2 regions of the Shouchella oshimensis genome follow, and region 2 is predicted to be linked to the other one. Evidence: a T-box and tRNA genes for the amino acid it is inferred to sense, from the RefSeq annotation. Region 2 holds a T-box; the other holds one or more tRNA genes.
The links. The T-box of region 2 lies ahead of tyrS (tyrosine--tRNA ligase). A T-box ahead of a tRNA ligase gene usually reads a tRNA of that ligase, here a tRNA-Tyr.

Region 1 (4,419 bases), on a different contig from region 2:
CAAGACCGCAAAGCTGTTACAAAGAAGAATTCTCAATATATTTACGTAAGAACACGAAAAGGAGGCAAACGAGATCCTTTTCGTGTTTTTTTTATTGATTCCTCTTTCCTGAATTTACTGCCTCCATGAATACTCCGCCAACTCCGACAAATACTAAAAGCAAATCATTTTGTCGGAAGTGGGGACCGGAACATGGAAGATATTTTTCTCGCATTACTTCGCACGGGGCTTGTTTTTATCATGATTCTGTTTTTCTTTCGTTTAACCGGGAAAAAAGATATTGGAGAGATCAGTGTCCTTGATATTGTTATCACTCTTTTAATTGTCGATATTGCCGTTATCATGATTGAAGATACAAACATGCCTGTCATGAAAGGTCTTGCTCCGGTACTTTTGTTATTTGCTATTCAATATACATTTTCCCGAATTTCTTTAAAAAATCAGAAGTTCCGAGATGTGGTGGATGGACGGCCTGTACTTATTATACGGGAGGGTAAGCTGCAGCAAGAGAATATGAAGAAGCAATCTTACAATCTTGATGATGTTTTACTTCAGTTGCGAACAAAAGATGTTTTTGATATTCGTGAAGTAGAATACGCCTTGTTAGAGACTTCGGGGGCATTATCCGTATACAAAAAAGGGGATCAATACCCCTTTACACTGCCATTTATCTTAGATGGTGCGGTTCAGGAGGAGCATCTAAGTATTTTGGGTAAAACCTCCGATTGGTTAAAAAAAGAACTAGAGAACAGAGGATATTCGCATTTTGATCAGGTGTTTTATTGTGGCTTTACTACAGAGAAGCATTTGTATATTGAACCTAAGACCCATTTGGAGAAATAAAATATGGTCTCACACTCATTTGCAAAATTTCCTCTAAATCTTCTAAACGAATAAGATAATAATCGACGGCATCAGGAATATGTACGTCAAGATCGCTTGTAATCTGATCTGTATAAAGAACAAAATGTGTATCATCTAAAGGTCTAATGGCAAGCGCGGCTTGAGTGACTGTAACAATTGTGAGTTCATCATGAAAATCTTCGGCTTCTATTCGTTCAAATGGTGATGTCAGGTTAAAGGAAAGAGTGCCACTGTTTTTTGTTGCCGGAACCAGCAGCCAATGGGGGAAAAGCTCTCCATCAAGTTCTTCATAATAAACCTTCATTACCTCACTCCTTAAGCTAGTTATAGCTTAAGTATAAATGATTTGACAACCAAGTAAAAAAGAGCTATCTCAATTTGGGTGCATTCTTGTAGGAATGGCCTTGAAATGAGACAGCTCTTATTATTTAATGGCATACAGAATATCGCCAATACCTACTTATTAAAGAATTGACGATAAAAATCTTTGCTTCAATACTTATTTGCAGTAAGAAGCACCAATGATTACAAGTAGAATGAATAGAACAACGATTAAAGCAAAACCATTGCCACAACCGCCGCTATAACCTCCTACTGGTCCTTGTTGTTGACCGTAACCGTAGCCACCGCCACAACCGTAGTCAGCACCACCGTAGTTACCACCACCGAAGAAGCCCATGCGTACACCGCCTTTCAAAGGGAATACTTTACTTTATGCAATCATTTGAAATTGGCGACGGATGTGGGCTGATTTTTCAATGAAAGGGCGTTGTGACTAGAAGTTATTTAACCCCGGTTAGCTGACTTTTCTTCAGTCCTGTAACAGCACCAACAAGCTTGATATCTATGCCATAATCGAGCATACATTCAGCCACTTCAATCTTCGTTTCTTCTCTTGTTGAATAGCGGACTCTCTCTAAGATGGCGAGGAAATCGGCGTGCGGAAGCTCGGATTCTTTTTTCATAAATCATCATCCTTTTGCGTTTCTTTTTATTATAACGAATGTATGTTCGTATTGATAGAAGAAAATAATAGAAAATTTTTTTCGAAAAAGTTTTTAAAAACACTTGTCTTATTCCTGTCGATTGGGTATAATACTTTTTGTCAGTGTTTCAGACACACGATCTGGCCCGTTGGTCAAGCGGTTAAGACACCGCCCTTTCACGGCGGTATCACGGGTTCGATTCCCGTACGGGTCACCATTATCTTAATAGATATATGAGCAATAGGCCAAGAGTTCGAGGACATGAGTTTTCAAAAGAGGAAGCGTACAACCGTACGTGACCGACCTTAGAATAACGAAATGGACGAAGAAATCCGCAGTTTATTTGCAGCCATTGACAAAGAGAAGCGAAGAGTTCGAGGACATGAGTTTTCAAAAGAGGAAGCGTACAACCGTACGTGACCGACCTGAGAATAACGCAGTGGACGAAGAAATTCGCAGTTTATCTGCAGCCATTGACAAAGAGAAGCGAAGAGTTCGAGGACATGAGTTTTCGAGAGAAGGAGCGTACGACCGTACGTGACTGAGCGAGAATAACGAAATGGACGAAGAAATCTGAAGCTTATCTGCAGTCAAACTGGAGGATTAGCTCAGCTTGGAGAGCATCTGCCTTACAAGCAGAGGGTCGGCGGTTCGAGCCCGTCATCCTCCACCATTTACTTTTTTAATTCTTTTAGCTTGGAGGGGTAGCGAAGTGGCTAAACGCGGCGGACTGTAAATCCGCTCCCTACGGGTTCGGCAGTTCGAATCTGCCCCCCTCCACCATTTTTTTGTTTTTGTTGGGCTATAGCCAAGCGGTAAGGCAACGGATTTTGATTCCGTCATTCCCTGGTTCGATCCCAGGTAGCCCAACCATTTTTTCTTTCTCATTAACATGAGCCATTAGCTCAGTTGGTAGAGCATCTGACTTTTAATCAGAGGGTCGAAGGTTCGAATCCTTCATGGCTCACTCTTTTTTTACTTTACATTTAGATACGTATATAACGAGAAGCCATCTTCTATTTGGAGTATGGCTTCTTTTTTTGTGCACAATAAAAAAACATCTCGAAGTAGAGATGTCTATGTGATCAACCTGCGATGGATTTGTATTCATTAAGTAAATGATCTAGCTCTTGGCTTCTGCTAATAATATCAGGAGAGCTGAGGTCTATTGTGAGTGCCATTACATTTAGGTCATGGCGAACTCTTTCTATATTTTTTAAGAGCGTGTGTGTTGTCTTGGAAGTCATATCACATCACCCCTTTTCTGGGAAAATAGTCCGATTTTAGTGTGGACACTTCTTAAGTACCCTCTTTTTGTTCATCTAAACGTCTTTTTTCTGATAAAATAAAAAAGTACATAAAAAATGTGAAACTTTTTATTAGCCGGTACGTAAACGGTACAGATTGAAGCAGTCAGGGGTATTGCTATGGACACATTAATCAGGAAATTGATAATAGAAGTGAAAAAAGGGGATACAGAATCCTTTAGTGAACTTGTTGAGTTATTTAAAGACAAAGTTTATCAGGTAGCTTACCGGATGGTTGGTCATCCCCAGGAGGCGCAGGACGTGGCCCAAGAGGCTTTTTTACGTGCCTATACGAATCTTGATAAATTTGATATGAATCGCAAGTTTTCAACTTGGCTGTTTCGGATCGCAACAAATGTAGCGATTGATCGTCTCAGAAAGAAGAAGCCAGACTTTCATCTTGAGGATAAGGTGAAAGGAACGGAAGGTTTAACCTATGAGTCGCAGCTTGCAGCTGATCAAGAGCTGCCTGAGGATCAGGTGGTAACCTTGGAGATGCAGGAATGGATACAATCAGAGATTAATCAGCTGCCGCTTAAGTATCGGTCGGCCATTATTCTTAAATACATGGAGGATCTCTCACTTAAAGAAATTAGTGAAATCCTTGATATGCCCATCTCAACCGTAAAAACGAGAATTCATCGTGGGCGAGAGGCACTTAGAAAACGAATGAGGAATGTATAAAGAAGGAGGCATATTTTTATGTCGTGCGAGTCACATGTACAAGGCTTAATTCATAAATATTTAGATGGAGACGCAACGGAAGCAGAGAAGAAAGAACTCTATCTGCATGTTGAGACCTGTGAAGAATGTGATTTGCATCTTCGTGAGCTAAAGAAAGTTATTGCGTTCACACAAAGCGCATCTCATATAGAAGCTCCTGCTAACTTTACAGATCAGGTTATGGCAAAACTGCCAGCTAAAAAGCAATCATTCAAATGGAAAAGTCATATAAAAAAGCATCCTATTCTGGTTGCTGCTGCTATATTCTTTTTATTAATGTCAGCATCTTTTTTCACATCTTGGTCAGGTAACTCAGAAAAAGTAACCGTTTCTGGATCAGGGAATATTCAAATTAACAAAGAGACCGGTGTTGTGACGATACCAGAGGGTGAAACAATTGAAGGAGATTTGACCGTTCGTAATGGTCAGCTTGTGGTAGAAGGTAATATTAGAGGGGATGTTCTTCTTGTGAATAGCAAACCTTATTATGCATCTACCGGGGAAGTAGCTGGTGAAATTGAGGAAGTGAACCAAGCGCT
Region 2 (4,419 bases):
ACTCTTACCAAGCAAAAGAAAAAGATCTGTATTTTCATATTTCCCAATCGCTTCAGTTAAAAGCTTAATCGATTTATCATACTCTCTCAAAAAATAATAAGTTTCAGCAAGATAATAATAATCTTCTACAGTTACACATTGCATTTTTTCAAGGAATGCTTTCCTTTTAACAAATATATGATCGGGATTGGAAGTAAAAATATACTTGCCATTATGATTAAATGATATGAAGCTCATTCCAAATCCATTTTCAGGCTTAGTAAATACTTCATAGTTATCAACTCTACATAAACCTTTACAATCTAAACAATCCTGATAAGAATGAGTCACATCTTGAAATCGAAAATCTTTATATTTATTACCAAAATATCGGTCCCAACCTTCAGTTCTTTGGTTTAACTGATATTTATCACAACAATAATTACAAATAAAGCCTCTTGTTACATTACAATAAAATACACTTATTCTCTTATCACAAACGCTGCAATTCCCCACAAATATCTATCCTTTCTATAAAAACTAGTAATCAATGTTCCACTCTCAAAAAATATCTAAACTCTTGGTAACTATTAGGTTTCGCTCAATTTCATTCTTGCCTAAATATTATCATCCATAAGACATAATAATGGAATAAGCTGTATGAAGTTTTTTTAGAGTTACTTTCAAGAGATTACCTAGTTCCAATACTAATTAAAGATTTTTAATAAAAAAAACAGCAACCCTCCTCAGGTTGCTGCCTCTCTCCTACTATTCTTAAAGCGTAATTTTCACAAACTTACGCTTCCCTACTTGCACAATTAATCCTTCAGTGATGGTTACTTCTGTTTTAATGTCTGTTACCTTTTCTTCGTTCATCTTCACGCCACCGTTTTGGATCATACGACGCGCTTCTCCTTTAGATGGAAGGAGCCCTAGATCAACAACTAGATCAATGATACCAATTTGTGCATCCTTTTCCCATTTCACAACTGGCATGTCATCTGGAAGTGAGTTCTTTTGAAAAACTGTTTCAAAATAAGCTCGTGCTTCTTTTGCTGCTTCTTGTCCGTGGTACATTGCAACGAGTTTGCTTCCAAGATTCATTTTGGCGTCTCGCGGGTGGATCGATCCATCCGCTAGGCCTTTTTCTAAGATATCTACTTCTTCTAGCGGAAGATCGGTTGCTAATCTAAAGTACTTAACCATTAATTCATCTGGAATAGACATTGATTTACCAAAGATTTCGTTTGGTGCCTCGTCGATTCCAATGTAGTTGTTTAAGGACTTAGACATTTTTCTAACGCCATCGAGACCTTCAATTAATGGAAGGGTCATAGCCACTTGCTTCTCTTGTCCGTACGCTTCTTGAAGCTGACGTCCCATAAGCAGGTTAAATTTCTGGTCTGTTCCCCCTACTTCAATGTCTGATTTCATTGCAACAGAGTCATACCCCTGCATTAATGGATAGAAAAATTCATGGATGGAGATTGGCTGCTGTGACTTATAACGCTTTTCAAAGTCATCACGCTCTAACAAACGAGCAACCGTTAAGTTACTTGCAAGCTTAATAATATCTTCGAAGTTAAGGGCTTTTAACCACTCTGAGTTGTACATTAGTGTTACTTTGTCCATGTCCAAGACTTTGCTGTACTGTTCCACATAGGTCTTAGCATTCTCCATAACCTGTTCGTTTGTTAATGCTTTTCTTGTTTCAGATTTGCCTGTTGGGTCTCCGATACGTCCGGTGAAATCACCAATTAATAATTGGATCTCATGACCAAACTCCTGAAATTGACGCAATTTATGAAGTACAACCGTATGGCCTATATGGACGTCAGGCGCTGAAGGGTCCATTCCTAATTTAATTTTAAGTGGCACACCTGTTACAACAGACTTCTCAATTTTTTCACGGAAGGCATACTCCGGTGCAATTTCTACTACACCTCTCATTAACTCATTTACTTGTGTGTCTACTAATTGCTTCTGATCTTGCGTCAACTCTCTTTTTGACTCTTCCATCCCAACAAACCTCCGATTAATTTCTACTTTTACACACAAAAAAACCCGTCTCCTAAAAAGGGACGAGGTTATCGCGGTACCACCCTTGTTGAAAAGCAAATAAGCTTTCCCACTCAGTCTATAACGGCATTAACCGTTCTTTGCTATTAGGCAAAGAAAAAGCTCCAGGCTGTAATTCTTTCAGCATCTCGTACTGGCTTGCACCTTCCGCAAGCTCTCTACAATCGATGTGTACTGAAATACTTCGACCCTTCCGCGCTTGTGATTTCATTCAATTGTTACAGTTTTAACACAAACTGATGACATAGTCAATAAATAACCAAAACCTTGCTTGGAAAGCATTTCATCTGCATTAAACCTATGCTATACTGTTTCTGATTATTTAGGGAGGTATGTTATGTCCATGTTTTCTCGTATTAAAGAGAGAATACACCTATTATATAAAAAATTAGATGACATTCAATTATTCCGTAGGATAGGAATTACCTATCAAGTTTTTTGGAATCTATTTTTAGTTTTTATTGTTTTTGGGATCATGTCGTTATTCTTTGTAGGTGGAACAGCTGCAGGCTACTTTGCTTCTCTCGTGAAGGATGAGCCGTTACAAAATGCAGAAGAAATGACTACAAAAATTCATAACTATGAAGAAACCAGTCAGGTCTTCTTTGCAGGTGACACCTATATGGGTGAATTGCCAACAGATCTTGAACGTCACCAGGTTGCACTTGATGACATTTCAGACTATGTCAAAAAAGCGATAGTTGCTACAGAGGATGAATATTTTTACGAGCATGAAGGCGTTGTTCCAAAGGCGATTATGCGTGCTACGTATCAGGAATTCGCTAATGCCTCTACCCAAACAGGTGGGAGTACTCTTACACAACAGTTGATTAAACAGCAGATTCTTTCAAGTGAAGTATCTTTCGACCGTAAAGCAACCGAGATTCTACTAGCTATGCGTCTAGAGCACTTTATGAGCAAGGACGATATCCTGGAAGCGTACTTAAACGTTGTTCCATTTGGTCGTAATGCCTCTGGCAATCAGATTGCTGGTGTACAATCTGCAGCTATCGGTATTTTTGGTGTAGATGCAAAAGATTTAAATTTGCCTCAGTCTGCTTTTATTGCTGGACTGCCGCAAAGTCCATTTGGCTACACACCATTTCAATCAGATGGAGAAGTAAAGGAATCTATTGACCCTGCCTTAAATCGAATGAACACCGTATTAAGCCGGATGCACTCAGAAGGTTACATATCTGATGAAGAAATGCAGGACGCGCTTGACTACGATATACAAGGTGATTTTACAGATCGAACGCCTCCTATTACGGAGAAGTATCATTATCTAACATATGAAATTATGAAGAGAGCAACACCAATTATTGCTGAAGCCAAAATGGAAGCAGATGACGTGAATCTTGATGAAATGAGTGATGCGAAGCGTGCAGAAACGATTGAATCGTATACTAGCGCAGCAGCTCGTGATCTCTCTAGTAGTGGTTATCGTATTCACACAAGCATTAATCAAGACATCTATGACGGAATGCAAGATGCCGTAAACGATGATAATCTCTTTGGACCTGAAAAAGAAGGCGAAAATGAAGAAGTTGGGGCTGTTCTTCAAGACAACAAAACCGGAGCAATCCTTGGTTTCGTTGGCGGACGTGAAGAAGGAAACCCTGATAAGCAGTTTAACCACGCCACTCAGGCCAACAGGCCAACAGGGTCAACAATGAAGCCATTGCTTGGTTATGCACCTGCAATGGAAATTGGGACTGTCCAACCAGGTCTTGTTATTCCAGATACGCCGATGAAGTATAAATCAAACGGTAAGCCAATTAATAACTTTGACCGTAGTCATAAAGGATTACAATCTGTAAGAAAATCACTTGCCCAATCAAGGAACGTTCCCGCTGTGCGTGCGCTAAATACGGTGCCGCATGATGTAGCAAGACAGACTTTAAAAGACCTAGGTATTCCTTTAGCAGATGAAGGTGTACCACACGAGTCTTCTGTTCTTGGAACAGTTGACATGAGTGTCGAAGAAAACACAAATGCTTATTCTACTTTTGGAAATGGTGGAAAACGTGTAGAGTCTTATATGATTGAACGTATTGAAACAGCAGATGGAGAGTCTGTTTTTGAACATGAAGCAAAAGAAACAGATGTATTTTCTGTTGAAACGAATTATTTAACCATTGATATGATGCGTGATGTTCTTAAACCAGGAGGAACGGCAAGCAGCGTACCAGGTAATCTGAACTTCTCAGCTGATTGGGCTGGAAAAACAGGAACAACTCAGTACACAAGGGACTCTTGGTTTATGGCCACTAACCCTAACGTAACACTTGGTGTTTGGATTGGTTATGATTCGAATCATACTATATCCGAAACGGTTAATGGATTACGGTATGGGCCGAG

Region 1: it encodes a tRNA-Tyr, which carries the amino acid that the T-box ahead of tyrS (tyrosine--tRNA ligase) is inferred to sense. The anticodon was not compared.

The regions. Positions count from the first base shown of each region.
Region 1 is NZ_JAMQJY010000007.1:16,366-20,784, forward strand. It holds gene NDM98_RS22405 (DUF421 domain-containing protein) at 193-843, shown strand; gene NDM98_RS22410 (hypothetical protein) at 821-1,168, opposite strand; gene NDM98_RS22415 (YjcZ family sporulation protein) at 1,364-1,543, opposite strand; gene NDM98_RS22420 (hypothetical protein) at 1,647-1,829, opposite strand; tRNA gene NDM98_RS22425 (tRNA-Glu) at 1,993-2,067, shown strand; gene NDM98_RS22430 (hypothetical protein) at 2,233-2,391, shown strand; tRNA gene NDM98_RS22435 (tRNA-Val) at 2,448-2,523, shown strand; tRNA gene NDM98_RS22440 (tRNA-Tyr) at 2,549-2,633, shown strand; tRNA gene NDM98_RS22445 (tRNA-Gln) at 2,649-2,723, shown strand; tRNA gene NDM98_RS22450 (tRNA-Lys) at 2,745-2,817, shown strand; gene NDM98_RS22455 (aspartyl-phosphate phosphatase Spo0E family protein) at 2,936-3,097, opposite strand; gene sigW (RNA polymerase sigma factor SigW) at 3,278-3,841, shown strand; gene NDM98_RS22465 (anti-sigma factor family protein) at 3,860-4,419, shown strand, end outside.
Region 2 is NZ_JAMQJY010000001.1:1,347,664-1,352,082, forward strand. It holds gene NDM98_RS07250 (tetratricopeptide repeat protein) at 1-495, opposite strand, end outside; gene tyrS (tyrosine--tRNA ligase) at 754-1,998, opposite strand; T-box leader at 2,054-2,263, opposite strand; gene NDM98_RS07260 (transglycosylase domain-containing protein) at 2,396-4,419, shown strand, end outside.